Regions from separate parts of the Halocynthiibacter sp. genome, predicted to be linked through region 2. Evidence: riboswitches for the same ligand, from Rfam matches in the RefSeq annotation. Region 2 holds a riboswitch; the other holds the start of a gene.

Region 1 (15,898 bases), on a different contig from region 2:
ACACAAGGCGTGGTTCATTATAATTGCCAAGCCATGTTTTATAGCTGCCAGCACCATCATCTTCTTCATATTCGCGACCCACATAGGCCGCCTCAGAAATGGGCATGTCGAACGGATTTTGCGGTGTGGTGCAGGCTTCGACAGACAGGGAACCAATTGGCGCATCTTTCAGATCGTCGCCCATAACAGAGGCGAAATTGCCGCGTTCCGATGCCAGCCAGGTCATGACGCGATCTGCGCCATCCACCACCGGCAAGTTACAGGCGGCACGCAGGCGCGCGTTGATCAGACCTTCGTTAACACCATGATTTTCAAGGAACGCCCAAGCAGGGGCCTGAGAGATGGTGACATAAGGGTCATCTGGGTTTTCAACGGCCATCAGGGTGGAATTCACCACGGAAACGGCCAGGCGCATCTTCAGAAGAGGCCAGAGCAGGTCGATCTCTTGTGGGGTTAAGGGACTGACAGAATGATAGCCCTGTATAAGTGAAACCAGCGCTTTTTCTGCATCCACATCCCCAAGTACAACATAGGCGGCGGTGATCGCCAGATCCACAATGCGCGGGCCTGCACACATGTCGCCAAAGTCGATCAGACCAGAAATATGCGGGGAGGTTGTCAGGTTGCCTGACACAAGAATATTGTAGTCGTTCAGGTCGTTGTGAATGGCGGATTTAGGCAAGGTTTGAAGCACTGGGAACGCCGCATCAAACCCGCTGCAGATTTCAGATATCAATCTACGTCGTGAAACATTTTCAATGACCTGTAGATCATTTTTGACCCAGGCAGCTTTCATTAGATCCCATTTGAAATCACGGTGCAGTTCAGAATGTTCAAAACCGGACAATGCCAGGGTTAGCTGTGCATTCTGTGCACCCAAGCCATGGATCAGAGTATCCGTATGGGGCAGGAAATCAGCCCAGGGGCGACCGGCGACAAGGGACAGAACCCAGCACAGACGGATCTCACCGGTCTCATCTGTGATCTCTGTGAACAATGCGCCAGACTTTGTGGGGATGACATCTGGCAGCGGTAAGGTTGTGTCTGCTTTTCGTGCGGCATCAATTGCACCGGTCTGCATGTCGATGAAAGCGGCATCACATCCCGGTCGCATGACCTTGAGAACATGGCCGCTGTCAGCCTTAAAGTTCAGGTCATATTCTCCATCAAGGCCACTGAGAGTCGCATCAATGCCCCAGTGATGATCAAGCGCTTTTTGCCAGTGTAAAACCATGGAATCCCCCTGTACGTCTTTCGCACAGATTAGCCTGAGAAAATCGCATGTCGAGGGGCGATTGCATGCGGTTTACTTGTTTATAACTGAGGGATGGTCAGGCTGGACAGATGTCAGTTTGCAAGGACTTCTTCGTGAAGTTGGCCTTCTTTCAGGCGCAGGCTACGATTGGCGATCTTAGACCGAAAACACTTGTCATGGCTGACCAATACGATGGATTGGGGAAGGGCCCGCAGGATTTCAGTCAGGCGGGCTTCGTTTTCTTCATCCAGGGCATTGGTCGGTTCATCCAGGATCAGAACCTCGGGGTCCATCGCCAGAACGCAGGCCAGTGTAACAAGACGCTTCTCTCCGCCCGACAGGCGATGCGTAATTGCGTCGCGTAGATACATCAGGTCCAGATCTGACAGCAGGCGATCTACGATGACCAGTGCCTCATCCCGGGATTTCCCAAGATTCAATGGACCAAATGCGATGTCATCAGCGACTGTTGGGCAGAACAGCTGATCGTCTGGATCTTGAAATACAAGGCCCGCACGACGACGAACTTCGTGAAAATCCGCTTCACATGTCCGAGGGCTGCCGAAGGCTTCGACTGCTCCCTGATCGGGAATGATTAATCCAAGCATAATTTTCAGAAGGGTGGATTTACCCGCGCCATTATGGCCGGTGATGGCAAGGCGGTCTCCGGTGTTCAACTGAAACCCCGCACCGTTCAGGATTGCACCACGGCGCGGCCATGTGTGATGAATATTATCAAGTTTAAACAGCATTATAGGACGTATTCTTTAACGATTAGGGCCGTGAGGAATAAGGTGAAAATGCAGGGAAACGCCAGATCAGAAGCCTGAAAGTGAAAGCGTTGGGTCATGGGAAGGCTGCCTGTAAAGCCGCGACATTTCATGGCATCCATGATGCGTTCGGAACGTTCCAGTGCACGGATCAGCATCATGCCAATGAGATAACCAAAACTGCGATAGGTGTGGCCGTTGGTGCCGGGCCGAAACCCACGACATTTCATAGCCTGACGCAGACGTTGATATTCTTGGCGCAGAACTTCGATATAGCGCACGGTAAACAGCAGCAGATGCACAAGTTTGGCCGGCGTTTTCAGCGCATATAGGGCCTGTCCGAAAGTGACTTCCTCCATGGAACCGACAAGCGCGAGCATGGCCATGACAATGGCATTTGCCGTGAGGGCAATTTCGACAGCGCGGATCAAACCTTCGTAACTGGCGGCAAAGCCAAACACTGAGAACATCGGCGTGCCGTCCATGGTGAAGGGCAGAAAAAAGATCATTGCGATGATGAAGGTATCCATCGCAATGACCCGCTTTATGGTTTGCACCGGCGGAAGTTTCGCCGCCAGCATCAAGGCTATCGCGGCCAGTAGCGCAATGCACAACAGCAACAGCGATTGAAGGGCCACGGTTGCGATTGCAAATGTCACTGCTGCTACAATGCGCAGGCGGGGGTCCAGCCGTTTTAATGGCGGAACATCCGGTGCGGTGGTCGTAGCAGGCAGGACATAGGTCATTTTGAGGTGTCCTTCAGTTGGCGACGGGCGGAGACATAGAAAAAGGCGCCAAACAATCCACAAATGATGCCAATGCCACCCAGTATCGTGCTGAAACGGTTGCGTTCGCGGATCTGCGTCAGTTCACGCCGGATCGGACGCAATTCATTTCGAACGGCTGACGCGACAATTGTGCTGAGGGCCGTGTCATCCATTGCGGTTGCAGTCGAGGCTTCCAGATTAACCGCAACAGCACCTGCTGTGGTAGGTGAGTTCACTGAACCACCCGGGACATCTGCTGCTGGCAGGATCATTTCTGCCACATGTCCTGCACCCAGATCAGACAGGAATTTCAATGGACCAGCGGGCAGGGCACCTTCCGGTGTCCAAGTGAAAAAACCATCTTCATCGGTTGTGCTTTCGCCAACTTTATTTCCATTGATGTCAAACACATCCACACGAAACCCAACAGCCATATCGCCGCTTGAAAAGCCGATCTCGCCTTCTACGGAATTTCCTGCAGGGAAAACATCGGCAATGATTTTATGGGCAAAAGCTGGGCTTGCAGACAGAATAAATGCGGACAAGAGAAGATAACGCATCTTACACCTCATGATGTTGGCTGATGCCAAATAGTTCGGGTTTGACCTGCACAATCATCCAGGCGGCGGCGGCGGACAATGCGCCCTCAATGATCATCACCGGAATGTGGCTGACAAACACAAGATAAGCGGCTTCGTTGAATTCTTCGCCTGACAGTGCAAGGGACATGGCAACCATGATGGTGGTCATGGCAATGGCCAGTGCGCCACAGACAGCCCCCCAAAGCAGTGCATTCTTGCGTCCGCCACGGCGGATGAAGGGGCGCACAGCGATACCAGCAAGAACCGCGGGCAGTGCAATGTTGACGGCGTTCACCCCCAAAACGGTGATGCCCCCAAAGCCAAAGGTCACGGCCTGTAGCAACAATCCGACAAACAAAGCCGGAAAAGCCGCCCAGCCCAAGATCAGCCCAGCAATGCCGTTCATGATGAGGTGAACGGAACTGATGCCAATTGGCACATGGATCAGAGACGCGACAAAGAACCCCGCAGACAGCACCCCTGCAGTGGGGATGCGTTCGGTGGTCAGTTGGCGCAGCCCGATGGCAAGGCCACCGGCCGTTGCCACAGCTCCGGCGACAAGCACCGGGGTTGCAAGGGCACCATCAACGATATGCATCAGTTGGCCTCGGCTGCATTGATGTCCCAGGCGCGCACCCAGATCACCGCATCAATAGAAAGCTCTTTACCTTCATGTTCTGCACCTTCAACCACCCCCAAGGCGGCAAAAACCCAGTGACCCGCGGTTGGCACCCCAAATGTGAATTCACCGTCTTCATCCGTAACGGCCACAATCGCGCCACCAGGGGGCGGGGTGATTGTCATTTCACCTGCCGTGCCTGTCGCCATGTCGGGTTCAGCTGCCATATATTCGATCTCGATCTCGGCACCTGCGACAGGTTCACCGTTTGCCATAACCCGGCCAGAGAAGGTCGAACCGGCAATCAGATTTCCAGGTTTGTTCAGCGGAATAATTTCAGCTTCTAGCCCTAGATTTGCATCCCAGTCGGTCGGCAGCTCGTTGCGGTTCATATAGGATTTGGTGATTTGGCGGATGTAGATGTCTTCGCTTTCCTCATAGTAAGGGGCGGGATCTACAACGATCACATAGTCACCAGAGCGTTTCACAGGCACAATGCCATCAAAGGAAACGCCCGTGTTATCTGGGCCGGTGAACGTGGATTCAGTTAGGCTTTTGCTCAGATCGATACGTTCGCCGCGATGCTGCATGAAAAATTCCTGCGGCATACCCATATCCATCACGTGACCTGCGGACATCGGGTGCCAGAAAATCAGCTTAACCGGTACATCACCGGGGCGTTCAATCTGGGTCTGATCCGCATAGATCAGCTGGAAATGCGCCGCTGCGGGCTGGGTGGTCAGTGTCAGCGCTGCACAGCTGGCAGCAAAAAAAGTCTTCAGTTTCATAAGTCGCCTCAGGACGGCCACGCATGTGGCAATGCAAAAGGAACGACGGGGATATCAGCGAGGTTTCGTTTTGTTTTGGTGGGGCGGACCCCCTTAACAGACGAACCCATGCTGGATGCTCACCCCGGCATCCGGTGGAAACACCCGGTTTCCCGGGTCGTCTGGGTCAGGTATCCTGGCTTACGGATTGATCACAGAACCTGCCTTCCCAGGGCTGTGCCCCAGTGGCTTTGTTGGCTCTGCTCTCCGCTTACAGTTGCGGGGGCAGCCACGGAATCGGCCCCGAAGTGGGTCGTCCTCACCGTGTTCCCTGTTGTCTCTTTGCTGGCTTGGCCGCACAAAGAACCTCAGATGACGCCGTTCTGGCAGTAAGGGCCGGGGGCTGTCAATTCCAAATTATCTGCATCTGAATTTTTTAATGCCGCACACAGACGGCCCTTGTGTGGGGCGGGGCTTCGGATTACTCTTAGGGTAACTTGAAATGGAGGGCGGTATGTCGCCCAGGCGTCCCAGAGGTGCGGGCGCGTTTCCCACAGCGGTTGAGACTCCCGCGCCCAAAAACCGAGGTCAGAAACCGCTTTATGCGGCGTTAGATCTTGGCACAAATTCGTGTCGAATGCTGGTTGCCCGACCTGAGGGCAGTCAGTTTAAAGTTGTGGACAGCTTTTCTAAGGCCGTCCAATTGGGCACCGGGTTGGAAGCAACGGGCCGCCTGTCGCGGTCTTCGATCAATCGAACGATACAGGCTTTGCGTATTTGTCAGCGAAAATTGCGACAACATGATGTGCGCAGAATGCGACTGGTGGCAACCGAAGCCTGTCGGCGCGCCAGGAATTCCCGTGATTTTATCCGTCTTGTGAAACGTGAAACCGGTCTGAATCTGGAAATCATCCCCCCGGAAGAAGAAGCGCGCCTGGCAGTGATAAGTTGCGCCCCCCTTGTTCATCAGAAAACGGATCAATTGCTTGTGGTTGATATCGGCGGAGGCTCAACCGAACTGGTCTGGATCGATCTGTCGGAAACCGCCGCTGCAGATCGTTCCAACGCTATTTTGGCTGTGCAAAAAGGTCTGAAACGCCAATCGTCTTCGCGTTACGGGGAAAAGGTCATCGACTGGATCTCAGTGCCCCTTGGTGTTGCGACATTGCGGGATCAGTTTGACGATGTTGAGGATGATGAAGGCCGGTTTGCCCTGATGTCGTGGTTTTTCGAAGAAAAGCTGCAAAGTTTTACCCCCTATGACCGCCTGCATCAGCGTGATGGTTTTCAGATTGTTGGCACGTCCGGAACGATTACAACCGTTGCTGCGTCACATCTTGGCCTGACGCGCTATGATCGGAATATGGTGGATGGCCTGGAAATGAATTCAGATGAAATTGATCGTGTTATTCACGGCTATCTTCAGCTTGGGCCTGGTGGCCGTCGTCGTGACCCCCGGATTGGACGCGATAGGGCGGCATTAATTATGTCGGGATCTGCTATCCTGCAGGCGTTAATGCGTGTCTGGCCGACCAACCGTTTGTCAGTTGCCGACCGTGGATTACGGGAAGGCCTGTTGTATGCATTGATGTCGGAAGATGGACGATTGCTTGACGCGCAGGGCTGAAACAGGCATGAGGGCCTTTGCGTGTTTGCGCGACGGAAAGGATCAGAAATGGTTAAAAGTATCAAAAGCGGACGTGGTTATCGCGACCTAACGGTTAAGGTGAAAACTGCGCGCGGGCGGAAGTTGTCTTCCAAGCTCTGGCTGGAACGTCAGTTGAACGATCCTTACGTCAAGCGCGCTCAGGTCGAAGGCTATCGCGGTCGCGCGGCGTTTAAGATCTTGGAACTGGACGAAAAATACCGCTTTCTTGTGCCGGGTGCGCGGGTGGTGGACTTGGGCTGTGCGCCTGGGGGCTGGTGCCAAGTGTCTGTTCCGCGCATTAATGCACTGGGTGAAAAATCGGGCAAGAAAGTTGGCACGATCCTTGGTGTGGATTTGCAGGAAGTTGAACCTATTCCTGGTGCTGAGATCCATGTTCTTGATTTCATGGAAGATGATGCCGATGAAAAGGTCAAAACATGGCTTGGTGGCAAGGCCGATGTGGTGATGTCTGATATGGCGGCTTCGTCATCTGGCCACAAACAAACGGACCACCTGCGCATTATGGCGCTGTGCGAAACTGCGGCTTATTTTGCGTTTGATGTGCTTGAAGAAGGCGGAACCTTTGTTGCAAAAGTTCTGGCCGGGGGCGCGGAAGGCGATTTACAGAAACTGTTGAAGCAAAAATTCAAAAACGTAGCCCATATGAAACCACCGTCAAGCCGGGCGGACAGTTCCGAGAAATTTGTAATTGCCACGGGGTTTCGCGGTTGATTTCATCGCGATGACTGAAATGAAAAAAGCCGGCGAATTTCGCCGGCTTTTTCGTGTCTCTAAATCTGAAGATCAGTCTTTGCGACGTGGTTTGGCATTGCCACCTGTGTCAGCCGCACGGGCTTTGTTCTTCTTGCTGTTGGCTTTGCCTGCAGGTGGGGGTGGGCCCTTTTTATGCCGTGGCTTGCGCTCTTTTACTACGCCTTCAGGACGGCTGTCTTCGGGGCGGGGTTTACGGAAAGATTTTCCCGCATCACCTGCGCCGCTGTGCGCGGGTTTTGCGCCGGATTTTGCAGGCTTGTGGCCGTGTTTGCCCGGGCGTGCTTTTGGCTTTTTCTTGCTCTCGCCGCCGTCATTCCAATCATCACGTGCCGGACGTGCGGGTTTTTCGCCACGTGGTTTGTCATCATAGCTGCGCTCTTTCGGAGCGTCATCCCATGTTTTTTTAGCACGTGGTTTGCGATCACGGGGGCCATCGTCACGATCACGTTTTTCCCATGGTTTGCCACCATCACGGCCGCCGTCACGCTTGCCACCGAATTTGCCGCCGCCACGTTTGTCACCAAACTTGCCGCCACCCTTACGTTCAGGTTTTTTGGCGTTCAACACCTCTTCCGGAACCACATCCAGAAGAGTCAGTTGTGCACCATCTTCTACGATCATGTCCGGGCCAACGGCTTTGACGAAACCATCAACCGAGCCTTCAGAAATCTCGACATAGGCGAGGGGGCCCATCAGGCGGATAGCGCCGAAATCATCACGAGACACGTCGCCAGCCTTGCAAAGCATTGGCAGAATGCGGCGTACTTCGGCACGTTCATTCTTTGGCAATTCCAGTGAGAACCAGCGGCTTGGGCCAAAGGGCTTGCGTTCGCGTGGGGCTTCTGCTGTGACTTTTCGAATTTCTTCTGGCGCGGAATGCTTTGATGCGTACATGCGCAAAACGGCCAAAGCCAAGGCTTCTGAAGTATGGTTTTCGATCAAAGCAGCGGCTTGCAGTTTTTCAGCGTCAGTCGGCACATCAGACCACAACGGATCATTGGTCAGGCGTTCGCTGTCAGCCGCACGAACTTCGTCTGCGGTTGGTGCAGCCACCCATTTGGCGGTCAGCTTTGCCCATTTCAGCAAGTTTTCCGCTTTACGACGCATCTTACCCGGTACGATCAGTGCGGAAATACCTTTGCGACCAGCCCGACCTGTACGACCAGAGCGGTGCAGAAGGGTTTCAGAACCGGTTGGCAGTTCTGCATGGATCACCAGATCAAGGTTTGGAAGATCAATCCCGCGCGCGGCAACGTCGGTTGCGACACAGACACGGGCACGACCATCGCGCATAGCCTGCAAGGCGTTTGTACGTTCGGATTGTGTCAACTCACCGGACAAAGCCACAACAGAAAGCCCACGGTTCGACAAACGTGATGTCATGCGCGACACCATAATACGTGTGTTACAGAACACGATCGCATTGGGGGATTCATGCAGGCGCAACAGGTTTATAATCGCGCTTTCGCTGTCGGCTGGGTGAACCTCTACTGCGTGATATTCAATGTCGGAATGCTGCTTATTTTCAGCTTTGGTGATGATGCGTTCCGCATCCTGCTGAAAGTTTTTCGCAAGCTTGGCAATGGCCGCAGGAACCGTTGCCGAGAACATCAGTGTCTGGCGATCTTCGGGGCATGCTTCGAGAATGAATTCGAGATCTTCACGAAAGCCAAGATCAAGCATCTCATCGGCTTCATCCATTACAACCGCGCGGATGTCAGATAGATCGATGGCGCCGCGTTGAATGTGGTCACGCAGGCGGCCAGGTGTTGCCACAGCAATATGGGCGCCCCGGGCCAGTGCACGGCGTTCATCGCGGCTGTCCATGCCACCAACACAGGATGCAATGTGCACACCGGCGGTGCCGTAAAGCCAAGACAGTTCGCGTTTCACCTGCATGGCAAGTTCGCGGGTGGGGGCAATAATCAAAGCGAGAGGAGCCCCAGCACGATCAAAGCTTTCTTCTTCGCCTAGCAAAGTAGATGCAATAGCAATGCCAAAGCCGACCGTTTTACCTGATCCGGTTTGAGCCGATACAAGAAGGTCGCGTCCTGCGAGGTCAGGGTTGCTGACGGCTTGCTGAACAGGTGTCAGAGTTTCATAACCGCGCGCAGCAAGCGCTTTCGAAAGCGAAGGGTTCAAGGGGATCATCCATATGTGTGGTAGTGAGGCCAGAGGCGGCATCTACAGGCTTTTTCCCGCTAAGCATAGCGAAATTTTCAGAAAAAGTCTAAAAACCTATTGTTTGACTGACAAAAGGTGGAAATTTAGGGGATTATGCGTTTCAGCATGTCTTCGGGGACCAGTAATTCATTGATCGTTGCCAATGTGTTGCCATTTTCGGCGTGCAGCATTCTGAGTTGTCGCCCCCAGCGTGTCTTTCCGGTTTCGGCGCAGGCAGTATAGTAAGTTGTGCGTTCAGACATATTTACCTGAATGTCGTAATTCATCAGAAGTTGGCCAAACAGAATATCAGTGCGCTGCAGATCGTCCAGAAAACCTTTGGGCAGCTGTGATTTCGTGATCTCAAGGGTCGCATCCAGAATAATGGCATCATGGCCCTGCCGATGAAGGGTTGAAAAACGTGTGAAAACGCTGTCGCCATCCCGGAAGTTGGTCTGGTGGGCGATCATTTCGCCAAAAACTTCGTTCAACCGAATTGTCATAAGGACATTATGTTCCAGCAATTTACGGCTGATTGGTGCAGTCATGCTGATACGGGCATATGTTGGTGCTGGAGAACTCAGTTGTTCGGGCATTTGTGTCTTTCAGGGGCTGTGTTTCGCCGCAATAGGGGAACTCTGATCATAATTTTCAGATATAGTCATCGCGGGGGAGCTGTCCATGTGACGGTTTCGTTTTTATTGAAAAACATGCTGTTTTTGGATTTCTCTCTGGTTTTCCGACACAAAATGGGTGTTTTATGGCTAGATGTGTCGATTTCGCCTTCAGGGGGCGGTAATTTAGCAACCAAGGTAACGTCGCTGAGTTTGATGGTAAGTCACATAAAAAAGCGCGGGTAAGAGCATGGCAATTATAAGTTTTCTGATTTCTTTGGCAGGGGCAACTATGTTGCTGTTGTTCGCTGTACGTATGGTGCGTACGGGGATTGAACGCAGTTACGGTGCATCATTTCAAAGACTTATGACTGCGCAAAACAATGTGCTAAAGGCCAGTTCCGCAGGTCTGGTGCTGGCTGTCGTTTTACAAAGCTCTGCTGCAGTGGCCTTGTTGACCGCAGGGTTTGCCGCCAGCGGTGTGCTGAGTTTCGCAACAGGTCTAGCGATTGTTTTGGGGGGCGATCTGGGCTCTGCGCTTGTTATTCAGATCTTGTCTTTTCGGCTGGATTGGCTTGTACCGTTGCTTCTGGCCATCGGGGGCTGGCTTTTCGTGAAGACGGAAAACCGCAAGGCCCGGCAGTTTGGCCGCATCCTGATGGGTGTTGCCTTTATCTTGATTTCACTACGTTTTCTGCGCGAAGCCATGGATCCGATCCGAGACAGTTCGTTTTTGCCGGCAGTCGCAGGATATTTGGCTCGCGATTACATTACCGCATTTCTTGTTGGCGCTGCGTTGGCCTTTGTTATGCACTCATCTGTCGCTGCCATTTTGATGTGCGTTACCCTGGTCGATATCGCTGCAATCCCGTTTGCCGCAGGTTTGTCTTTGATGTTGGGGGCCAATTTCGGCAGTGCATTTATCCCGGTTTGGCTGACGCGCGATATGTCCGCTGTTGCGCGGCGCTTGCCCTGGGCTAACTTGTTTTTGCGCGGAGCCTGGGCCGTATTTACCCTATTTGTTGTGAATGCCTTGTTGCGATCTGGTGCTGTAACAAGCCCCGAGGGGGGGCAGATGTTGGTGAACGCACATCTGGCCTTTAATGCGTCGCTTTTAATCCTGGCTTTGCCATTTTGTAAGATGCTCGAAGGCCCGCTGGTTCAACTGTTTTCTGAAAATGATGTAAATCAGGGCTTTGAAACTTTGCAACGTCCGGTATTAGCACTGGATGCGGCGGACCTTTCCTCACCAAATCAGGCACTTGCGGGATTGAAGCGGGAATTGTTGCGTATGTTGGACACCGTGGATGCGATGTTCCGGCCGGTTGTTGCATTGTATGAAACCGGTGATCGTGCACAAATAAAGATGGTCCGAAATATGGATGCCGAAGCCGATGCTGCATTGTCAGGCATCCGTAAATTTGTTGCCGCTATCCCAGAGAATGAGTTTGGAAAGGAGAATTCTAAGACCGCGCGGCACATGCTGGAATATGCTATTCGCCTTGAAACCGCCGGTGATGTGGTCGCCCAAAGACTGATGCAACTGGCTGAAACAACCGCGAAAAAGAAAATTACCTTTTCAAAAAGTGGTTTTCTTGAACTTACCCGTTTGCATGAAGACATTCTGGCAAACCTGAAGTTGGCTTCCAATGTGTTGATTTCGGATGACCTGGAAAGCGCCCGTTTGCTGAGCCTTGAAAAAACAGAAATCAAACGTATGGAACGGGAAAGCCGAAAAAAGCATCTGAAGAGGCTGCAAAACGGAACCCAAGAAAGTTTTGACAGTTCCGATGTTCATCTGGAAACTTTGCGCGCTTTACGGGAATTCAATAGTCATATCTCAGCGGTTGCCTATCCCATTTTGTATAAAAACGGTCAGCTTCTTGAAACACGCCTTATTGAAAATCTGTAATCCCGCTAGAGTGTGAAAGGTTATTGACTGAAGATGTGTTGTAGTCAGAGCACTGATTTTCTTTGTGTGACATATCTGTTGCTGCAGTCGATTGTATCAAAATAAATCGAACGCACCGGATTGTTTTATTTCGGTTTCTTCCTGTTTTGCTGGAAAAAGCCGTGATTTTAGACTCGAAAGAACCATATATTTTTCAAGTGCATCCTGTTCATGAAAGGCCAAGGTTTCATCTTGCGTCAGCGTTGCAAAAACGGCATGAAACGTACTTAGATCTTCGAGGTTTTGTTGTAATCGATCAATGTTTTGTAGGTGAGAGATAAGGGAATCTGGGCAAACAGAGATTTCCGATACAGTCTCGCCGATTTCTGATTGAATAACCGCGCATAGATCGGCGAGTCCATCCAAGACGGATGAAAGGTTTTCAAAAACTAACGATTTTGACAGATTGCTATCGGCGCACTCATTCCGGGGAACGGTTCCGTCAATAGTATGTGTCAGGCTTTCTGGGCGCAACATTCAGAGGCGTCCAACCACGGCTTCAATACAGGTTTTCAGCTCTTGCGGGGTAAAGGGTTTCTTTAAGAAGTTATTCATACCTAATTGCTTGCCTGAGTCGATGACAGCGCGGTCCGCTCTGCCCGTGATCAGAATGAAACCTACATTGCGAGTGTGTTCATTGCTACGCAGTGCATGCAGTAAGTGAAGGCCATCCATGTTAGGCATGTTGTAGTCTGATATCACCAAATGTACTGGGTACTTCTGAAACGCTGCAAGCGCAGATGTTCCATCGGCGACTGCAGTGACATCCCGAATGCCAAATTCGTCCAGCGCTTGGGTGATTAGACCCCGGCTTGTTGACATGTCGTCAACTACCATCACTCTGATTTGATCTTTTAGCGACATGAATGCCCCCTTTTCAGCTGGTGTTATTTGCTTGATTGCTTTTGGTATGCGGTCATTCCAGCGCTTCGATAATCTGGAGCTACGGCGTTTGTGAGACGTTCCGAATGTCCGATGAAAAGCCATCCCTCTTTGCGGTTGGCGTTTTGAAATTTTGGCCAAAGACTGTCTTGGGTATCTTGATCAAAATAGATAACAACGTTTCGGCAAAATATTAGGTCAAACTGGTTTTTCATTGGCCAATCTTTGAGCAGGTTCAAGGGATTGAACTTGATCAACTGACGAATTTCAGTGTTTATCTGCGCACCTGACAATGTTTTTGAGAAGAATTTTTCTTTATATCCATCTGGAAGATTGGCAAGTTCGGTCGTATCGTACACTCCTTGCCGGGCAAAAAGAAGTACCTTGGGATCAATGTCAGTAGCCAATATTTTCAGGTCGTAAATTGCCAGATTAGGGATAGCGTCGTACAGCTGCATTGCGATCGAATATGGTTCATGCCCACGAGAACAACCTGCAGACCAAATGCGTACTGGCTCTCCCAATTCTAGTCGTTTCTTTAGTTCTGGAATAACTTGTTCCATCAGAATTTTGAAATGATGAGGCTCCCTGAAAAAACTGGTCACATTTGTCGTCAGCGCGGAAATGAGCTCAGTTTTTTCATTTGTATCACCGGATGTTTCGATTAGAGTGCAATACTCTTCGAAGCTATTCAGGCCGAGAACTTTGAGACGTTTGATAAGGCGAGATTCCATCATTGGCGCTTTTTGTTGTGTGAACAACAATCCGGCTTCTGACTTTGCGAACTTAGCAATTCGTTGAAAATCATCATCACGCATTTTCAATCTCTGGCTGGTTTCTGTCAAAGCAATTGGTTTTATAACGCTCATGCTGCCAATGTCTCACCAGTTGTCAGTGTGTTTTGAAGGTCTAAGACCCGGATCATTCGTTCATTCTCAATGATAAGAGAGCTCACAAACCGATGTTGGTTGTCTGCTGCCATGTCGGGTGGCGCTTGCAATTCCTCTCGTGCGATTGTCAAAATATCAGAAACAGCATCGACCAGAAGGCCAACGGTTTCGCCTTCTTGTTGGACAACGATTACAACTGATCGATCGTTGTTTTCATCTGGTGGAAGTGCAAGACGAGCTGCTAGGTCGATGATAGGTAAAACAGTACCACGAAGATTGATGACGCCTCGAACGTATTCAGGTGCGTGGGGAAGTGGTGTGGCTTCTGTCCATCCCCTAATCTCGCGAACGGACATTATATCGACGGTATACTCTTGGGCACCAATGCGGAAAGAAAGATATTCGGTCAGGTCAGCGGGGTTTTCCTGCAATTCGTCTGTCATGCGATCGCTCCTGTTAATTGGGGATTATTGAGAGTGCTTCGTGTCCGCCCACTTGCATTTGCAATGACGTCACCTGAATCTAGGATGAGGGCAATTTGTCCATCGCCAAGAATAGTGGCTGCGGCGATACCAGAAATTGCTCCATAGCTATCTTGCAAACCTTTGATTACAACCTGTCGCTGTTCGATAATTCGATCTATGACGACAGCAGCCATACTGTCTTCTTCCGGAGAAATGAGAAGCGCAACACAATCGTGATATGAAGGTTTGGGAGACGAGAAACCGAGTTCAACGGCCAGATCTAACAACGGAACAAAGTTGTCACGTAGTTGAACAACCGTTGTTGCAGGTCCCATTTCCCGTAAATTTTCTGATGTTAGAGTCATTGTTTCAATGATGTTGTTCAATGGAACAACTAGTGTTTGTCCGGCCACTTCAATTACCATGCCATCTTGAACGGCGAGAGTGAGGGGGAGGCTGATTGAAAACTTTGTTCCTTTTCCTTTTTCGGACGAAATAGTAATGCGTCCACCAAGGGCCGTGATGGAGTTTCTGACCACATCCATTCCGACGCCTCGGCCAGAGAGGTTGGAGATTTCTGAAGCTGTCGAAAATCCAGGAAGAAAGAGCAGATTGTCAATTTCACCGTCTGTCAGCTGTGCACCTTCAGAGATTAAGCCTTTTTCGATTGCTTTGTTTAAGACGACGGGGCGGTTAATTCCGCCGCCATCGTCAAATACTTCAATGAGCACACGGCCAGATTTGTGGGAGGCTGATAGGGTGACCGTTCCCTGACGTGGTTTGCCTGCAGCGCTGCGGGCTTCATTTTCTTCAAGGCCGTGGTCAACTGCGTTTCGGATCATATGGGTCAGTGGGTCGGCGAGGCGTTCAATGACTGTTTTGTCAACTTCGGTAGCTTCGCCCACCGTAACGAAACGCACGTCTTTTTGAACACTCGCGGATGATTCACGCACAATGCGCCCCATTCTCTGGAAAAGGGATTTCACAGGTTGTGCACGGATTGCCATGACGCTGTCCTGAATATCACGCGTAAGCTGCATGAATTCATCCAGTCCGGCTGCAACGTTCTGATCATTGCCGATGCCTGCTTCTACAACACTTTGGCTGAGCATGGCCTGGTTGATCACCAGTTCGCCAACTAGGTTCACTAGGCGGTCAATGCGATCAAGTTCTACCCGGACCGTTCCGCTTGGCTTGGACTGTGTTGTTGCTGATTTGGTTGCCGGTTTGCTTTTAGGGGCAGACTTCTCAGGTTTCGCTTGCGACAGCGCGGGTTGCGCTGACGGTGTCGGAAGTTGTTCAGCAGGAGGTGTCGCAGCCGTTTGGGGGGGCTGCAACGTCTCTGGTTCGTTTTTGATCTCTTCAGAGGAAGGGGCAGGTATTGAAGGGGTAAGTGGTGCGGCGGCGATAGATTCAACACTGAGTTCGCAAAGGTCTTCCACGAAATCGAAGACTTCCCTGATTTCCTGTTCAGAGCGGGATGTCAGCAGCTCAATACTCCATGAGAGGAAGCTTTCTTCACCCTCAAGTATGTCGATTGCAGGTAGGTCATCGCAGATACATGTCGTTTTTGTCTCGCCAAGTTCCCCCAACATCTTTAGCAGATGTAATGGTTCATTGCCCGATGTGAAAAGTGAGGGATCGGGGCGAAAGCGTATGGTGAACGTGGGCGTATTTCCACTGGCGTCTTTGGTGATGGGGGCTGGCTTGGAAGTATCGGAAATAGAATTGTTGTCGTCATCTTTTGCAGCTA
Region 2 (15,898 bases):
AGATTGTCCGACAGATTGATCGCGCAAAAGTCATGCCCCAGAGGCGCGCCACAAGCCGCAGAAGCTGCCAACATCGCAGTAATTCCAGGCACAACTTGAATATCAAGAGACGCCCATTCCGGATGATCCTTGATCCCCTCTTCAAGCGCCTCAAAAACCGCCGATGCCATGGCGAAAACACCCGGATCACCGGAAGACACCACAACAACCTGCTTGCCCTCGACCGCCATTTCAAGCGCGTGAATGGATCGGTCAATTTCGACGCGATTGTCAGAGGCATGCAACGTCAACCCATCGCGTGGCGCAATGCGTTTCACATAGGGAATATAGCCCACCACATCGGTGGCCTGATCAATCGCAGTCTGCGCTTCGGGGGTAATTAGGTTTTCATTCCCAGGCCCAAGGCCCACAATGATGACACTGCCTTTATTCATGGTCTGCGCCCCTGTCCATGCACGAGAATAATCGCAAAATATGGGTTCTCATCGCAATCCAATTCGCAAAGTTTGTGGATTTCCTGATCAGGCATGGTGCCACGTTTCACGATCCAGGCGTCCTCATATTTACCTGCACGTTGCAGGGCGCGACGGATCTTGGGAATGTTCTGACCGGTCTTCATCACAACAATCGCATCTGAACATTCCATGCGTTGCGTCAGGTCATCCTCAGTCAGGGTGCCCATCAGAACCGTCATCACATCATCGCCCCAGGTGATCGGCTCGCCTGTCTGGTTCCAACAGCCGGACATGCCAGTGATGGCCGGGATCACGTCAATTTCCATGCGATCACGCAGGCGGGTATAGAGATGCATGAAAGAGCCATAAAAGAACGGATCCCCTTCGCAAAGCACAACGATATCTTCGTTTGGCTGTTCTTTTGACAGGGCCAATAGGCGTTCTGCCCAGTCGTCATAAAACGGGGCCAGGCTCGCGTTATAGCCAGGATCAGACAGAGGAATTTCCGTAGTAACCGGGTATTCCATCGCGTATTCCACCGCATCTTCACGCAGCAATCCATCGACGATCCGACGAGCCATGCCATGACGGTTTTTCTTGCGAAAGAATGCGATGTGTTTGGCAGTGGTCACGGCGCGATGGGCTTTGACGCTCATCAAATCCGGATCACCTGGCCCAAGGCCTGCACAAATCAGTTTACCCATGGTTTATTCTTTCCAGCTGGCAAGGGCATTAACGGCGGCAACCGTGATCGCAGAACCGCCCAAGCGGCCTTTGACAATCATGGAGGGCACGGGCAAATCTTGCATCAACGCATCTTTGCTTTCCATGGCGCCAACAAAGCCAACCGGGCAACCGATGATCGCAGCTGGGCGTGGGCAAGTCGGGTCTTTCAGCATATTCAGCAGATGAAACAAGGCGGTCGGCGCGTTGCCAATCGCGACAACAGAACCTTCCAGTTTGTCGCGCCACAACTCAAGCGCGGCAGCCGAACGGGTGTTGCCCATTTCTTTCGCCATGCCCGGCACACGTTCATCACGAAGGGTGCAGATGACCTCATTGTTGGCAGCAAGACGCGGGCGGGTGATCCCTTCAGATACCATGTAAGCATCGCAAAGAATTGGCGCGCCATTGGCAAGTGCAGCGCGCGCGGCCTTTGCCATTCCGTCTGAGAAAACAACATGTTCTTCCAGGCCGACCATGCCCGCAGCGTGGATCATCCGCACGGCAACCACTTCTTCGTCTTTGGTAAAACGGGTTAGGTTTGCTTCCCGGCGAATTGTGGCAAAGCTTTCATCATAGATGGCCTGGCCGTTGGTTTCATAGGTGTGGAACTCGGTCATTTGGGGTGTCCTTCGAAGATCAATGTCGGATCAGTGGCAAGGGCTGTGGGGCGCAGGCCCCTTGCCGATGGGCTTGTGTCAGAAAAGTGATGCAGGTCGAACCCCGCATCTGTGGCAATCAATGTCGCATCATACTGTCCGGACGCAGCACAAGCTTTGGCACATCCCGTGATGTGCAGATGTTTTCCAATCGGGATATGTTGCGCAAGCCGGTCTGCCAGCGCACGGGTTTCACCCAACGCCTGAGGGCATTTCGGTGCACCCGGACAGGCCGCAATACGCAGACGGGGATCATTCGGATCGATGATCAACCCCTCACAAGAAACCGGCAAAGTCAGGTTCTGACCAGGCACAAAAAATGCACGCCAAGGCGTCATCGTGATGCCGGTCAGTGATACAGACAGAAGGCGCAGATCACTTGCTGTGATCTGACCATAAGCACAAGCAATCAATGTGCCGTCGTCTATGGGACCCGCCTTGGGGGGCGTTATTTGTACACGTGGCGTTTCTGTCCCACGGAACTGTTCTGGCAGAATATCTGGCTGGCGCTTCAAAAGCTTGCGCATCCGGCCACGCCCGTCTGTGATGCCATGATCGGCAAACCATTCGGCCAGCAGGATCATATCGTCAATCACAGTATCACGAGATGTCAGCGCGGCCGTGTCACAACCATCAGCGCGCAATATCATCTGACCTGCTGTGTTCGATTCAACCCGGATATCAGCAGAAACATCGCCCAGGACAGCATCTGGCCCGATATCAATCGCAAAGCCAAATTTGCCGGGCAGTTCAGGAAAACGTGGCAAGGCTTCGGTCAAATCACGTGCTAGATCACGCGGAGCATCGCCACCAAAAGGCGTAATTACAATATTGCGTTTGGTTTCGATGGCGATATCCGCATCGATCACCCCAAGGGTGCGCAAAGCGTCAATTAACGTCGGATGATTTTTTGCATCAACACCACGGATCTGCAGGTTTGCCCGCTGTGTTACATCCAGAATACCATTGCCATATTGATCAGACAGACCTGCAATTTTCGCCATTTGATCGGCGTTCAGCTGACCGACAACAGCACGCACGCGCACGACCAATCCGTCGCCAGACATCATCGGGCGCAAAGCCCCCGGGCACCAGCCCTGAATGATAGGATCAGTTGCGCTCATGATAAAGCCTCCAGATCCGCATAAATCGAGTTACGGCGGGATTTCCACAGACCTGCTTCCAGCAAAGCATTGAAACGATCTTTCATCGCCTGGAATGCTTCGGGGTTATGTTCCTGTAGAAATGCCAGCACCTCTTCCCGGCCCAGCGTCGCATCAAAGTATTGATCGAACAGATGGCCTGGCACCGTGTCTGACAGGTGCTGAAACGCAGCCATCTGATCCAGAGTTGCCGCAATTTCCGCCCCGCCCCGAAAACCATGCCGCATCATACCATCCGCCCAGTTCGGGTTGGCGGCGCGGGCACGCACAACACGCGCAATTTCTTCAGTCAAAGTGCGTGCGCGCGGATCATCCATACGGGTACTATCGAGATGATAAAGTGCGGGGGCATCCTTACCCAGCGATTTCAACGCGGCATAAACACCGGCTTCATGCCCAACATAATCAGGGGCCAGAAGAACATCGGTTTCCGCCAAATCCTGCACATGCACGAAAGCATCCACATTGTTCAATTGCGCTTCTAGCGCGGCACGGTTTTGCGTGACAGAGCCATCCTGCGCAATCGCCCATTCCGACGCCTTTAGCCAAGCTTCGCCCGCCATCTGACGGGCCTCATCGGTGTAATCATCCAGATATTGCCCCATTTCCAAGCCATATGACCCAGGCTTCGGGCCAAAAACGCGCGGCGTGGTTTCGTTTTCGGCAGCAAGATATGGGTTGAAATCGGCCGCTTCATCGCGTGCCGCCAAGGCCTTCACAGCCTGCTCAAACATCCCTGCAAGGCCAGGAAAGATGTCACGAAACAGGCCAGACACCCGCAAAGTCACATCGATCCGCGGACGCCCTAACATCGCCAAAGGTTCGATCACAAAGCCAGAAACACGTTCAGAACCCTCATCCCATTGCGGCGAAATACCCGCAAGATGCAAAGCCATGGCAAATTCTTCACCGGCGGTGCGCATGGTGGCGGACCCCCAAAGATCCACGACCAGCCCACGGGGATAATCGCCTTCTTCTTGCAAATGGCGACGTACAAGCTCTTCCGCCATTTTTACGCCCTGCGCATGTCCGGCACGGGTGGGCACAGAACGCGGATCGGTCGTGAACAAATTACGCCCGGTTGGGCGAATATCCTGACGGCCACGATAGGGTGAACCTGAAGGGCCTGCATCAATGCGAACACCAGAGAGGCCTTTGATCAGACCTGCGATTTCTTCCGCGCCGTGATCCCCTGCCCCGTAAACATGCAACCCGTCGCCATATTGGCTTTCCTTGATGTCACAGACAAAACGGTCAATCCGCGTCATGGCTTCTGCGGCAGACGCATCCGCAGCGAGACCAAGGTCAGACGCCACACCAGAAGAATGCGCCTCATCCACAATAGTATCAATCAGACGGGTGCGGCGCGCCGGGTCCAGCCCTTCAGCCGTAGAATATTCATCCAAAAGCTGTTCCAGGCGGATCAGGTTCTGTGGAGTTTCCGACTGCGCCATTGGCGGGGGCATATGCCCCAGTGTCACGCCACCAATCCGACGTTTGGCCTGCGCAGCTTCGCCCGGATCATTGACGATGAACGGATAGAAAACCGGTGTATTGCCCACCAGTGCATCCGGCCAGCAATCGCCAGACAAAGCCACGGACTTACCCGGCAGCCATTCCAACGTGCCATGAGCGCCCATATGCACAATTGCATCGGTCTGACGCGCCTGAAGCCAGAGATAAAACGCCACATAGCCATGACGCGGCACACGAGACAGGTCGTGGTAATCATCTTCGCGCGTCGTGCGTTCACCGCGTTCCGGCTGCAATGCAACGGTTGCCCGATCAAGTTGCAACGCCTGGAAATGGAAAGCATCTTCGCGCACGCTAGGATCAGTTTCAGGGTCACCCCAGGCCTCCTGCAGTTTTTCCTGAAGGGGCGTGGGTAGCGACTGCAAGGCTGCCTGATAATCACTCAGCGGAAAGGACAAAGCCCCTTCCAGCAGATCATCCGGAGCAAACTCATTTTCGACACTGTAGCCGCTATCCGCCAATGCCTGCAAAACACCCTGTGTTGAAGCCAGCGCATCCAGCCCCACCGCATGGGCCATTTGCCAGGACTTCCCCGGATAGGTTGAAAGGACAATCGCGAGGTTCTTATCCATATTCGCAGTGATTTTCAGGCGATAATGCCCGAGGATTGTTGCAACAGCAGCTTCTAACAGATCCGCATCTGTCGTATGCACAAAGCGGCTATATTGCAGGTCTGGATCACGTCCCTCTGGCGCTTTAAAGCTGATCACACCCGCCAACAATCGTCCGTCGACCTCTGGCAGAACCACATGCATCGCAAGGTCAGCCGGAGACAGGCCACGTTCGGCTTCTAGCCAATCACGGCGGCGAGCGGTGGACAGGGAAACCTGGAATACGGGCACGCCGGGCGCATCCAGAACCGACGCGCTGCCATCCTGTTGACGGGCGGAAAAGGCTGTCGCATTGATGATCAACGCTGGCGGATGATCTTGTAATAATGTAGGCAGGTTTTCAGTCGCTGCCGGGTGCTTCAGGGAAGGCGCGAACACCCCGTATGCCGCAAAGCCCTTTGCCCGAAATGACCGGATCAGATCGTCCACCGGGGCCGTGTCCGCCGAGGTCAGATAGCTGCGATAGAAGCTGACCCATACCAGTGGCTTGTCATTGATTTCCGGAACATCAATCACGCCATGGTCAGGATCGTAGACACCAAATTGCGGCATGGTTTTACGACCGGGAACCGGGGATGCATAAAGACCAGCGGACAAGGCAAGCTGGGCCAGGGCAGCGCGCGCAGCGACGGCACCACCTTCGTCGCAAAGACGCCCCAAACGTCGCAACGTTGCGACGGGCAAAGTGGACAGTGCGTCAAGCTGCGTATCTTCACGCCCGTCAGCCGGCAATACCGCTAGAGCAATGCCTTGGCGCCGCGCCAAATCCTGCAATTGCGACATGCCGTATGCCCAATATTGCTGCCCACCAATCAAACGCACAAGCACAGCTTTTGCCCCGCTCAGTGTCTGTTCGACATAGGTGTCAACGGACAGCGGGTGTTTCAGCGCCACCAGATTTGCCAATCGCAACGATGGCAGTTCCGCGCCCTGTTCTTTCGCCTGCTGCCAACCCGCTTTAAATGCGCCAAGATCACTGTCTGAGAATGACAGCACGACAAGTTCCGCAGGATCCTGTTTCAGATCCTGCGGAGTGTCATCTTCCAAACCTTGGCTGTCGCGAAATACGACGTGCATGTGCAGGCCCTCCGGCGGGTGTTAAGCCCCAAATACCGCGCGGATCGCGGCCTCGTTGATGTCATCATGTTCGGCAATCACAACCATCTGACCTTCGCGTGGGTTCACACCCCATGGTTGGTCATACTGTGTACGCACACGGGCAGAAACCGCCTGCACCAGTAAACGCATTGGCTTGCCTTTGACCGCCGCATAGCCTTTGACACGCAGAATATTTTGTTCACGTGCCAAAGTTTCGATTTGTGCTGTGATCGCTTCGGGGGATTCAATTTCAGGAATGTCGATGATGATGGATTCAAAATCATCATGTTCATGATCATGATGGCCATCGTGATGGGATGGGCGTGCTTCCAAATCATCTTCGGCCCCCGCTTCAAGACCCAAGATTACTTTCGGGTCAATTTTACCATCGGTAACAGGCAGCATTGGCACCTTGCGCGGGGTTTCCGCTGCGATGATCTCTTTTGCTTTTGCCATCTGTTCAGCCGTGGCCAAGTCAGCTTTGGACAGCAACACAAGATCCGCACAAGAAATCTGATCTTCAAACACTTCCGACAAAGGTGTTTCGTGATCCAGGCCTTCATCTGCTTCACGTTGCGCATCCACTGCTGCAACATCGGGTGCGAACCGGCCGTCTGCAACAGCTTCGGCGTCGGCAACTGCAATCACACCATCAACGGTAATTTTGGATTTGATCGCGGGCCAGTTGAATGCCAGCAACAGCGGCTTTGGCAAGGCCAGACCAGAGGTTTCGATCAGGATATGATCCGGAGGAGTGTCAAGCGCCATCAAGCCTTCGATGGTCGGAATGAAATCATCCGCCACGGTGCAACAAATGCAACCATTAGCAAGTTCAACGATGTTTTCCGCAGGGCAGTTATCGTCCGCGCAGCCTTTCAGGATTTCACCATCAATGCCAAGTGTGCCAAATTCATTCACCACAACAGCCAGGCGGGTGCTGCCCGCATTGCGGATCAGGTGATGTACAAGGGTCGTTTTACCGGACCCAAGGAAACCTGTGATCACGGTAACGGGGATTTTACGCAGATTAGTCATGGTTCGATCCTAAGGCTGGAATACGGGAAAGTGTGTGTTTCTTGAAGGTCGCGGAACGCTGACGCCATGGAATGATGCCATCGTCTGTTGCGGCATAGGCAGCGGCACCGTCGATAATATCTTGCAAGTGTTCTTCCTTGTTCAGATTGCCATAAACATAGGTCCACTTGCCATCCTGCGCCAAAGCAATCGCCGCGCCATTGCTGCAGGCGGACAGGCATTTCACACCTTTGATATCAACCCCGTCTGGGGCGCCAATATCATTCAGTGCATTAAGCATAGCTTCGCCGGGACGTTCACCATCCTCAGGGATCTCCAGTCCAGCCCGGCATGTCGTGCACACATAAAGCGTTGCATTTACAGTCATTATCCAAGCCCTTTCCCGACCTTTCTGGCGCATAGGGGCTGTGCTGTAAGGATCAGATCCTTGCAGATTGCGATACGCCCCGATCGCCGTTGCATTCTTCTGGCAGGTCTCCCGGCTTACGGCTTCGGGCTGGGCCCGGCGGATAAGATCCTTCCCGGCAAGATTGCCAGTGGAAATTACCCTGATCCGATCACGGTCGCGGGGGCGGCTTCGCTTGGGCGCAATCAAATGTCGCTTGCGCCTGTCGTATTCCCTCTTCGTCTGTATTACTACAGAAACCAGAATCCCCATGTACGGGAAAAACCCCTTCGCAGCAAGTTGCGAAACCGACATCCGAGAGGCGTATCCGACCATGACCGACGTCACCCCAGAAGAAGCCGCACGTCATTCCGCCAAAATGGCAAAAAAGAAAGCCGCACGTGATAAAATCATGGCAACAAAAGATGGTGAAAAAGGCCTGATCATCGTCAATACCGGCCCCGGCAAGGGGAAATCTTCCGCCGGATTTGGTATGATTTTCCGTCATATTGCCCATGAAATGCCCTGCGCAGTTGTTCAGTTTATCAAAGGCAATACCCAGACCGGGGAACGTATGCTGATTGAAGGGAATTTTTCTGAAATCTGCCAATTCCACACTATGGGCGAAGGGTTTACCTGGGAAACCCAGGACAAGGAACGTGATATTGCTGCAGCCAAGCGCGCTTGGGACAAGGCGAAAGAACTGATCTTGGACCCTGAAATCTCCATGGTGCTGTTAGATGAAATCAACATCGCAATGCGCTACGATTACATCGACGTTGAAGATGTTGTCGCCTTCCTACGCGATGAAAAACCCGAGATGACCCATGTGGTTTTGACCGGCCGGAACGCCAAAGAACCGCTACTTGAAATTGCGGATCTGGCAACCGAGATGGGACAGATTAAACATCCCTTCCGGTCCGGCATCAAAGCACAAAAAGGCGTTGAATTTTAATTCAATACGGACGGATTTCGCATGACAAAGGCACTGATGATCCAGGGCACTGGTTCCAATGTAGGGAAATCCATGTTGGTCGCAGGCCTTTGCCGGGCTGCGGTGAAACGCGGGCTGAACGTCCGCCCGTTCAAACCACAAAACATGTCAAATAATGCTGCCGTGGTTGCGGATGGCAATGGTGAAATTGGTCGTGCCCAAGCCTTGCAAGCGCTGGCCTGTGGCGTGCTGCCCCATGTGGACATGAACCCGATTTTACTGAAACCAGAAAGCGATCAAGGTGCGGCTGTGATCGTAAACGGCAAGCACCTAACCACTTGCAAGGCCCGTGACTATGCCCGCTTAAAACCCGATTTAATGCAGGCAGTACTGGACAGTTTTGAGCGTTTGAAATCCGAATGTGATCTCGTGATTGTTGAAGGGGCGGGTTCCCCCGCTGAAGTCAATCTGCGCAAAAACGATATCGCAAACATGGGCTTTGCCTGTGCCGCAGATGTGCCCGTTGTCCTAGCCGGTGATATTGACCGGGGTGGCGTCATTGCCCAAATGATCGGCACGCAGGCCGTACTGGATGACGTGGACAAGGCCCAGATCGCGGGCTTTATGATCAACAAATTTCGTGGGGATCCCCGCCTGTTTGATGATGGGTATGCGCTGATCAAAGATCAGACAGGATGGCCAGGCTTTGGTGTTTTACCTTGGTTTGGTAAGGCCGGGTTTTTACCAGCAGAGGACGCGCTGGATCTACGCGGAACTGATGATGACCAGGGATTACATGTCGTCTGTCTTGGCTTATCACGGATTGCCAACTTTGATGACCTTGACCCGATCGGCATGGAAGACGGTGTTCGCCTGACCATCCTGAAAGCCGGCGAAGCACTGCCAGGGGACACAGATCTTGTGATCATTCCCGGTACAAAGTCCACCCGTCAAGATCTGGCTTTCCTGCGTGATCAAGGCTGGGACACCGACATTTATGCCCATGTCCGTCGAGGTGGGCATGTTCTGGGCATTTGCGGTGGATATCAGATGCTTGGCACTGAAATCGACGATCCACATGGTATCGAAGGCCCCGCGGGCAGCAGCCAGGGCCTTGGCTTATTGAATGTAAAAACCATCATGTCGCCTGAAAAAACCCTGACCCGTGTTGAGGCAAAACATCAACCTTCCGGCACTGTGATGTCCGGATATGAGATCCACATCGGCGAAACCACAGGCCCGGATCGCGATCATGCTTTTGCAACAATCGGCAATGTTCCAGAAGGGGCTATATCTGAAAGCGGGCGCATCACGGGCACCTATCTGCATGGCTTATTCACAGCCGATACATTCCGGAAAGCCTATCTGCACAAATTTGGCGTCGAAAGCGGCATGGATTATGCGTCTGTCGTGAATGACACGCTTGACGCACTCGCAGCCCACTTAGAAGAGAACCTAGACATCGATGCCCTGTTGAAATGTGCGCGCTAGAATCAGAACCTGAAATCAATACAGCCCGCAAAACCTGCGGCCTGAAGAGTATTGAACACACGATTTGAATTCACATCCTGCGCGGGATCAAAAATCAGGCCTCGAGCGGATCCAGTATGCGCGACGGCAACACCAATAGCGCCAAGTTCTCTGGCCAGATCAAAGGTCGGATCGTCCACCGGTCCGCGCAAAGCTCGATTTCTACGCGCGGATTCAGCGCTAATTTCCGCCACCTGCTGCAATGTTGTCGCATCAGTCCATGCAGACAGTAGATCCGAGATATCGGCAAAATCGGAATCCGCCGGATCGGTGCGCCGGGGCGGCCCGTAAAAACCACCAATCACCCGCCCCTTTGGTAACCTCGGGCGTGTGGCGACGGTTTCTGCCTGTCGTGACGCCCATATTATTTGAGCCGCATCCGGAAACATCAACGGATCAACCGCACCCTCGCTGCGCAGGCAGATTTTAGCCAGTTGATCTGGTGACAGGTCCGGCCGGTGCAACCGCAAAACAGCAACCCGCGCCGCCGTTGAAGCCCCAGCCCCACCGCCCGCTGGCATATTCAGTGTAAAACGATGCCGTCCAGTTGGCGTTTTCCCCACGGATTGCGTGAGCGAAAGAACATCTGCTTCATTCAGGACAGGATTGCCTGAGAACTCTACCGATAGGGGGGTATTCTGCGACAGAATAAGGCGCACATGCAGATCAGGGCAAGGCAGTGACGCCAGTAACACCCGATCTCCGACCCGTCCCTGAAGAAACTCTCCGAAATGTCCGGCAACTGAGATTTCTGTTTTCATCATGATATTTCGCGAACCCTGCCCGTCCCTGACAATTTTAGCGTCTCTGGCTGAAATGGGTACCCTGGCAACGTAGCAAACAGGGCGGAAAGCGACGTATTCCCACCTGATTTTCCCGCGTGCGTCTTCGCCGTTAGCAGACCCAATCTTACAAAAGCTTCTTCAGCAATGCTTTCATCTGCTGGACTTCATCCGCGCTCAACTCTTTTACGGTTTCGGCGGTAATTGCTGCACCCGCTTCTTTCAGTAGCGGGATCAGTGCTTCTCCGCTATCGGACAGGGTGATTTTTGTACGTCGTCGGTCATCCGGATCGGGGGCGAGATCAACTAACCCTTTGCGCTTTAGCCGATCCACCACGCCCTTAATGGTGGCAACATCCATCGCTGCCATGCGCCCCAGTCGGTTCTGGGAACAGGTCCCGACAGAGTGAATGCGCAGAAGTGCTGAGAACTGCGTCGGCGTCAGACCACCCGGCAACAGACGTTGTGCATGTTCCTGAAAGATCGCCGTATGGCGTTGGGTCACCAGACGCAGGATATATCCGATCTGCTCATCAAGATCGTAGCCTTCGTTTTTCATCTCTGCCTGACTCATTACGCCTCCGGGATTGCATCAGATGTTATTACACCAACAACCCACAGCAGAAAACCCCGTCAAACGACGCATAAACGCGGATTAACGTAATCCATCGACGCCCTCCGCATCGTCATGCGTCAGGCCGCCGACGCGCGGCAATGGGCGGCCGCTGTCCGTCACGGCAACAGCAACCAAGATTTCACCACTGCGAGGTGAATCATTCAGGCGCACTTCGATCCCATCGAAATGACTACGCACGTAGGCCGCATCTTTATGGCCCAACGGAACGTCCAGCGCCTGCCCAGGCCCACCCATTTTCTTGGAACTGGGCACAAGGGCTGCACCTTTTTCTACAGCGATACGCAGTGGTGCGCCCAGTTGGGGGTGCAAAATAGCGGCGGCATGTTCTAATTCCCCGCCTTCGCCCACCATAGCAGCTTTGCCATAACTTTCCGCCTGTGCGGGTTTGATGCCAAGGGCTTCGACACATTTTTCCCCCAGCAGACCGCCAAGCTCGGCCCCGATCTCCATCAGGGGTGTCAGATCTTCTGTAAACCCTCCAGCGAACGGATTTCGGATCACCGCCACAGCGACGGCTTTCCGGGTGGCGGGAGAGATCTCACGCCCGGCCTCCTGATGGGTTTCTTCAACCGATACGGCAATTTTTCGGATCTCAGATCTCATCGCAAACCATCCTTTTCAGAAATATCTTCTTTTGCCAGGCCGCCCACCCGCGCATGTACGCGCGCACCGGTTGTCATCACCAAAACCAACAGCAATTCATCGGCGCGTGGGCTGTCATTCATACCTATTTCCATCGCGTCGAAATGGCTTCGTACATATGAGGCATCCACATGAGTGATCGGGACATCAAGGCGCGCCCCCGTGCCCCCGACTTTCTTAGTAGATGGGACAATCGCAAGTGCATCCCCCAAAGATTCGCGCATGGCATATCCCCCGGGCACATGCCAAAGAGCTGCATGTTCAACTTCACCCGCTGCACCTGAAATCGCCCCTTTTCCGTATCCTTCAACCAAGGATGGATTACCACCCAAAGCATCAATCAGACGACGGGCCATGGACAAGCCCAGAGGTTTCAGATCCTCCATAAAGCTGGAAATTTCTTCCTCGTAACGTCCGGCGAAAGGATTTTTAATCACAGCAAGTGCAGCCGCCCGCTTGAGAGGGACAGTTGCGATGGGGCCACCTTCGTGGAAGATCTCTTCCACCACAATGGATTGCTTTCGAATAATAACTTTAGGCACAGAGATATCCTTTCTCTTGGAAAAACGTCACACCCCGGTTTTCACTGAATCGGGCATTGCCCTGCAGAAACACTGCGGCACCTGCAATTAGGCCACGGGTCATCATATCATTGGCACAACGGAATGCCCGCTCAAGCGCCAAGTTCTTGTCTTGGTCGCACAGTTCAGCGCAATGCGTCACGACAAGGCGGGCATCAAGGTCACTGTCTGGATCCAAATTGCACGCGGAAACACGAGTGACCAACGGATGATCTGGCAGATCACAGGCATTGGCGACCAGCGTGGCAGCCGCGTCAGCCTGTGCGGCGTTCTCTGCAAGAACCGTAACACTGTCAGCAATCCCCATGGATAGGCTGCGACCACCACGACCCGATGTGGCGATCCCTCTGATATTGTCACATCCAGAGAGGTTAATTTTACCCCACAATGCCCCCATATCTGATGAAATACCGATGGTCATCTCAGCCCCGTCCGGCAAGTATATCGCGATATCCCCGCCATTATTGACGGCCGCACGAGACACCCCTTCGGTCTGTTGAATTACAGACAGTATTTCATCCGCGACAGCCCCTGCAACGGCAGCCATAGGCGTGATAAAGACCGGCTGGTGAGGGATCACGGCCTGTCGCATGCGGCAGGCAACCTGGCCCGTCAGGTGATCCATGTAATCGGGACTGCGCAGCATGGGTAGTTCATCCACCAGTTCTTGCAGCAGTGTTTCAAACCGGTTGATTGCCACCTTGAAAGCTGTGTCCGCATTGGGGCCTTCCACCATAATCACCAGATCAATCGGACCATGGTTCAAATGCAGACGACCATCCGGCAGATATGAAACCTGTGGCCCATTCATCTGCCAGTTTCCCCCTTCTTCCGACGACGTGCTGCTTCCCAGGAAAAATGACGTTCATCGGTGGGCCAAGGATAGCTTTCATGCTGTCCTTGATGGCGGTGTTCTGTCGCCGTAGACACCACATCTTTCAGCTGTCGGACCTCATCCATATGGCCACCTAGAGATTCATAATCTGACAGACGCATTGTAAACTCTATAGGGGCGACCAATGCGGGAGTCGGCACATAACCAAATGAATTTTCAGGCATATTCAAAACATCGACCATCACAGTGATACCGCCACCCGGCCAGATATATGCAGGCGCACCACCGCAGGACACATAGGTTAACGCGTCTTTGACAGAACGCGTAAGACGTACAGGGTTTTCAGTGACACCCGCCCGCAACGACCCCCCAGCACCACCCATAAACAGAACCGATGCCATAGCCGGTTCACAGTTTTCAGCGACCCGTTCTACAGCAGCGCGCAACGCTGGCGACGCCTCCGCCGGTTGGGGAAAAAGCTCCGCATCAAGTTCAAAATAGGCCCACTGTTCGCCCGTTGTGGATACCATAAGCAGGCGCAACCCTTCCCAGGCCTGATCAGATTTAAAGCTGTCTAGGATAGTCAGGGGATCTTCAATATCCGTGCCACCCCAGCCAGTGCCGGGTTCAGCCACCTGAAAATACCGCCCCGGTGTAGAACGACGACCTTTAATCTTAATCCCGGTCGGCTTTACATCCAACATTTTACCGGCCTGATGTTCGGATAAAACCCCTGTGATGTGGTCATCCACGACCACCACATCATCAACAATCGGGGCCCATTGACGGGCGAACATGCCAATAGCCGCAGATCCACAACCGACACGCATCAGTTCTTCTTGATGGCCGTTAATTATGGGTGCATGCCCGGCCTGAAGGGTTAATTCTGCACCGCCATCTACCGTCATTGTTACCGCTTCACGATTGCACAAAGAAAGCAGTGCGGCACAGGTCACCCGACCTTCTTTTTTGCTGCCGCCGGTAAGATGGTCAACACCGCCCAGGGACAGCATCCGCGAACCATATTCCCCGGTCATCACATGACCGATTGCTTCACCATCCACACGCACTGTCGCAGCCTCTTCACCGATATGACGGTCCGTGTCGATCTTTACCTTTACACCGCAATAAGAATAGATGCCTTCAGTCACCACGGTCACCATATCCACCCCCTCCAGCGGTTGGCTGACAATGAAAGGCGCGGGTTTGTAATCCGGATAGGTCGTACCAGCCCCAACGGCCGTGACGAATTGACGAGTGTTTTGAAGCAAATCGCCATCCCAGTCGGCATCTCCATCCAGGAACGGTACCAGCTTCCCCCCATCCGTTTGGTTTCGCTCAACAATCACCAGAGGATCAAGGCGCACAAGTTCGCCGTCATGGTTGGCGTAGCGATCGCAGGCACCTGAACGGCCTTCCGCAATGAAACATAAAACCGGACAGGCATCGCAGCGGATTTTGGCAGGCTGTTCACGACGGGGTTTAGACGTGGTTTCACTCATGACAGATCCTTCAGGGCTGCAAGTACCCGATCAGGCGTGGCAGGCACCTGCGTCAGACGTGCGCCTGTGGCGTGACGAATAGCATTCAAAATTGCCGGGGCAGTTGGGATCAACACATGTTCCCCCAATCCTTTCGCTCCAAAAGGTCCATGCGGGTCAGGCTCTTCAATCAACAAGGACGTCACCGGCGGCATGTCTCCGATGGTTGGAATTAGATAGTCATGCAGGTTTTCGGTCACGTGGGGAATGTATTCTTCCATCAGGGCCAGACCCATTCCCTGTGCGATCCCACCTTCAATCTGTCCTTCTGCAAGCATCGGGTTGATCACACGCCCCACGTCATGTGCTGCGATGAAACGCGTGACGTGGGTGGTGCCCAGTTCGATATCCACTTCGATTTCTGCGATATGGGCAGCATAGCCATACACCGCATAGGGGACACCTTGACCATTTTCATCCAGAGGCGCCGTGGGCGGATCCCAGGTTTCGATGGCTTCCACAACGTAGCCTGTTGAATTTACAGGCAGCGATCCCAGGGGCAGAACATGCGTCTGCCCGCCCTCATGCACCTCAACGCCGCCCGCAACGGGGTGGATTAAGGCCTCCTCACCGGCATTACAAAGCTTCAGGATCGCTGCCCGCAGCGCAAGGCCTGACAGGCGCGCTGCATTTCCGGACACCACAGTCTGACGGGATGCCGACGTTTTGCCTGCATCCGGTGTCACATCCGTGTCACCGCCAATCAACATCAAATCTGCCAATGGCACGCCAAGCGCTTCTGCAAAAATCTGGG

The links. Region 2 has a riboswitch for cobalamin ahead of ACPGUT_RS03935 (DUF1636 family protein). Riboswitches for the same ligand answer to the same signal wherever they lie in the genome.
Region 1: another riboswitch for cobalamin. It lies ahead of ACPGUT_RS04785 (DUF4198 domain-containing protein); the one in region 2 lies ahead of ACPGUT_RS03935 (DUF1636 family protein).

What each region holds. Positions count from the first base shown of each region.
Region 1 covers NZ_JBMYXF010000009.1:36,769-52,666, forward strand. Annotated here, with positions in the region: gene ACPGUT_RS04760 (aminotransferase class III-fold pyridoxal phosphate-dependent enzyme) at 1-1,234, opposite strand, end outside; gene ACPGUT_RS04765 (energy-coupling factor ABC transporter ATP-binding protein) at 1,348-2,007, opposite strand; gene cbiQ (cobalt ECF transporter T component CbiQ) at 2,007-2,771, opposite strand; gene ACPGUT_RS04775 (cobalt ABC transporter permease) at 2,768-3,352, opposite strand; gene cbiM (cobalt transporter CbiM) at 3,354-3,971, opposite strand; gene ACPGUT_RS04785 (DUF4198 domain-containing protein) at 3,971-4,780, opposite strand; cobalamin riboswitch at 4,929-5,145, opposite strand; gene ACPGUT_RS04790 (Ppx/GppA phosphatase family protein) at 5,274-6,386, shown strand; gene ACPGUT_RS04795 (RlmE family RNA methyltransferase) at 6,435-7,139, shown strand; gene ACPGUT_RS04800 (DEAD/DEAH box helicase) at 7,212-9,323, opposite strand; gene ACPGUT_RS04805 (hypothetical protein) at 9,449-9,940, opposite strand; gene ACPGUT_RS04810 (Na/Pi cotransporter family protein) at 10,209-11,870, shown strand; gene ACPGUT_RS04815 (hypothetical protein) at 11,967-12,386, opposite strand; gene ACPGUT_RS04820 (response regulator) at 12,387-12,773, opposite strand; gene ACPGUT_RS04825 (CheR family methyltransferase) at 12,797-13,660, opposite strand; gene ACPGUT_RS04830 (chemotaxis protein CheW) at 13,657-14,124, opposite strand; gene ACPGUT_RS04835 (chemotaxis protein CheA) at 14,121-15,898, opposite strand, start outside.
Region 2 covers NZ_JBMYXF010000007.1:31,649-47,546, forward strand. Annotated here, with positions in the region: gene cobJ (precorrin-3B C(17)-methyltransferase) at 1-434, opposite strand, end outside; gene cobI (precorrin-2 C(20)-methyltransferase) at 431-1,159, opposite strand; gene ACPGUT_RS03915 (precorrin-8X methylmutase) at 1,163-1,798, opposite strand; gene cobG (precorrin-3B synthase) at 1,795-2,961, opposite strand; gene cobN (cobaltochelatase subunit CobN) at 2,958-6,221, opposite strand; gene cobW (cobalamin biosynthesis protein CobW) at 6,243-7,277, opposite strand; gene ACPGUT_RS03935 (DUF1636 family protein) at 7,270-7,644, opposite strand; cobalamin riboswitch at 7,729-7,942, opposite strand; gene cobO (cob(I)yrinic acid a,c-diamide adenosyltransferase) at 7,997-8,617, shown strand; gene ACPGUT_RS03945 (cobyric acid synthase) at 8,639-10,087, shown strand; gene ACPGUT_RS03950 (propanediol utilization protein) at 10,090-10,890, opposite strand; gene ACPGUT_RS03955 (MarR family winged helix-turn-helix transcriptional regulator) at 11,036-11,482, opposite strand; gene ACPGUT_RS03960 (amino acid synthesis family protein) at 11,564-12,148, opposite strand; gene ACPGUT_RS03965 (amino acid synthesis family protein) at 12,145-12,729, opposite strand; gene ACPGUT_RS03970 (UPF0280 family protein) at 12,722-13,579, opposite strand; gene ACPGUT_RS03975 (6-hydroxynicotinate reductase) at 13,576-15,105, opposite strand; gene ACPGUT_RS03980 (molybdopterin-dependent oxidoreductase) at 15,102-15,898, opposite strand, start outside.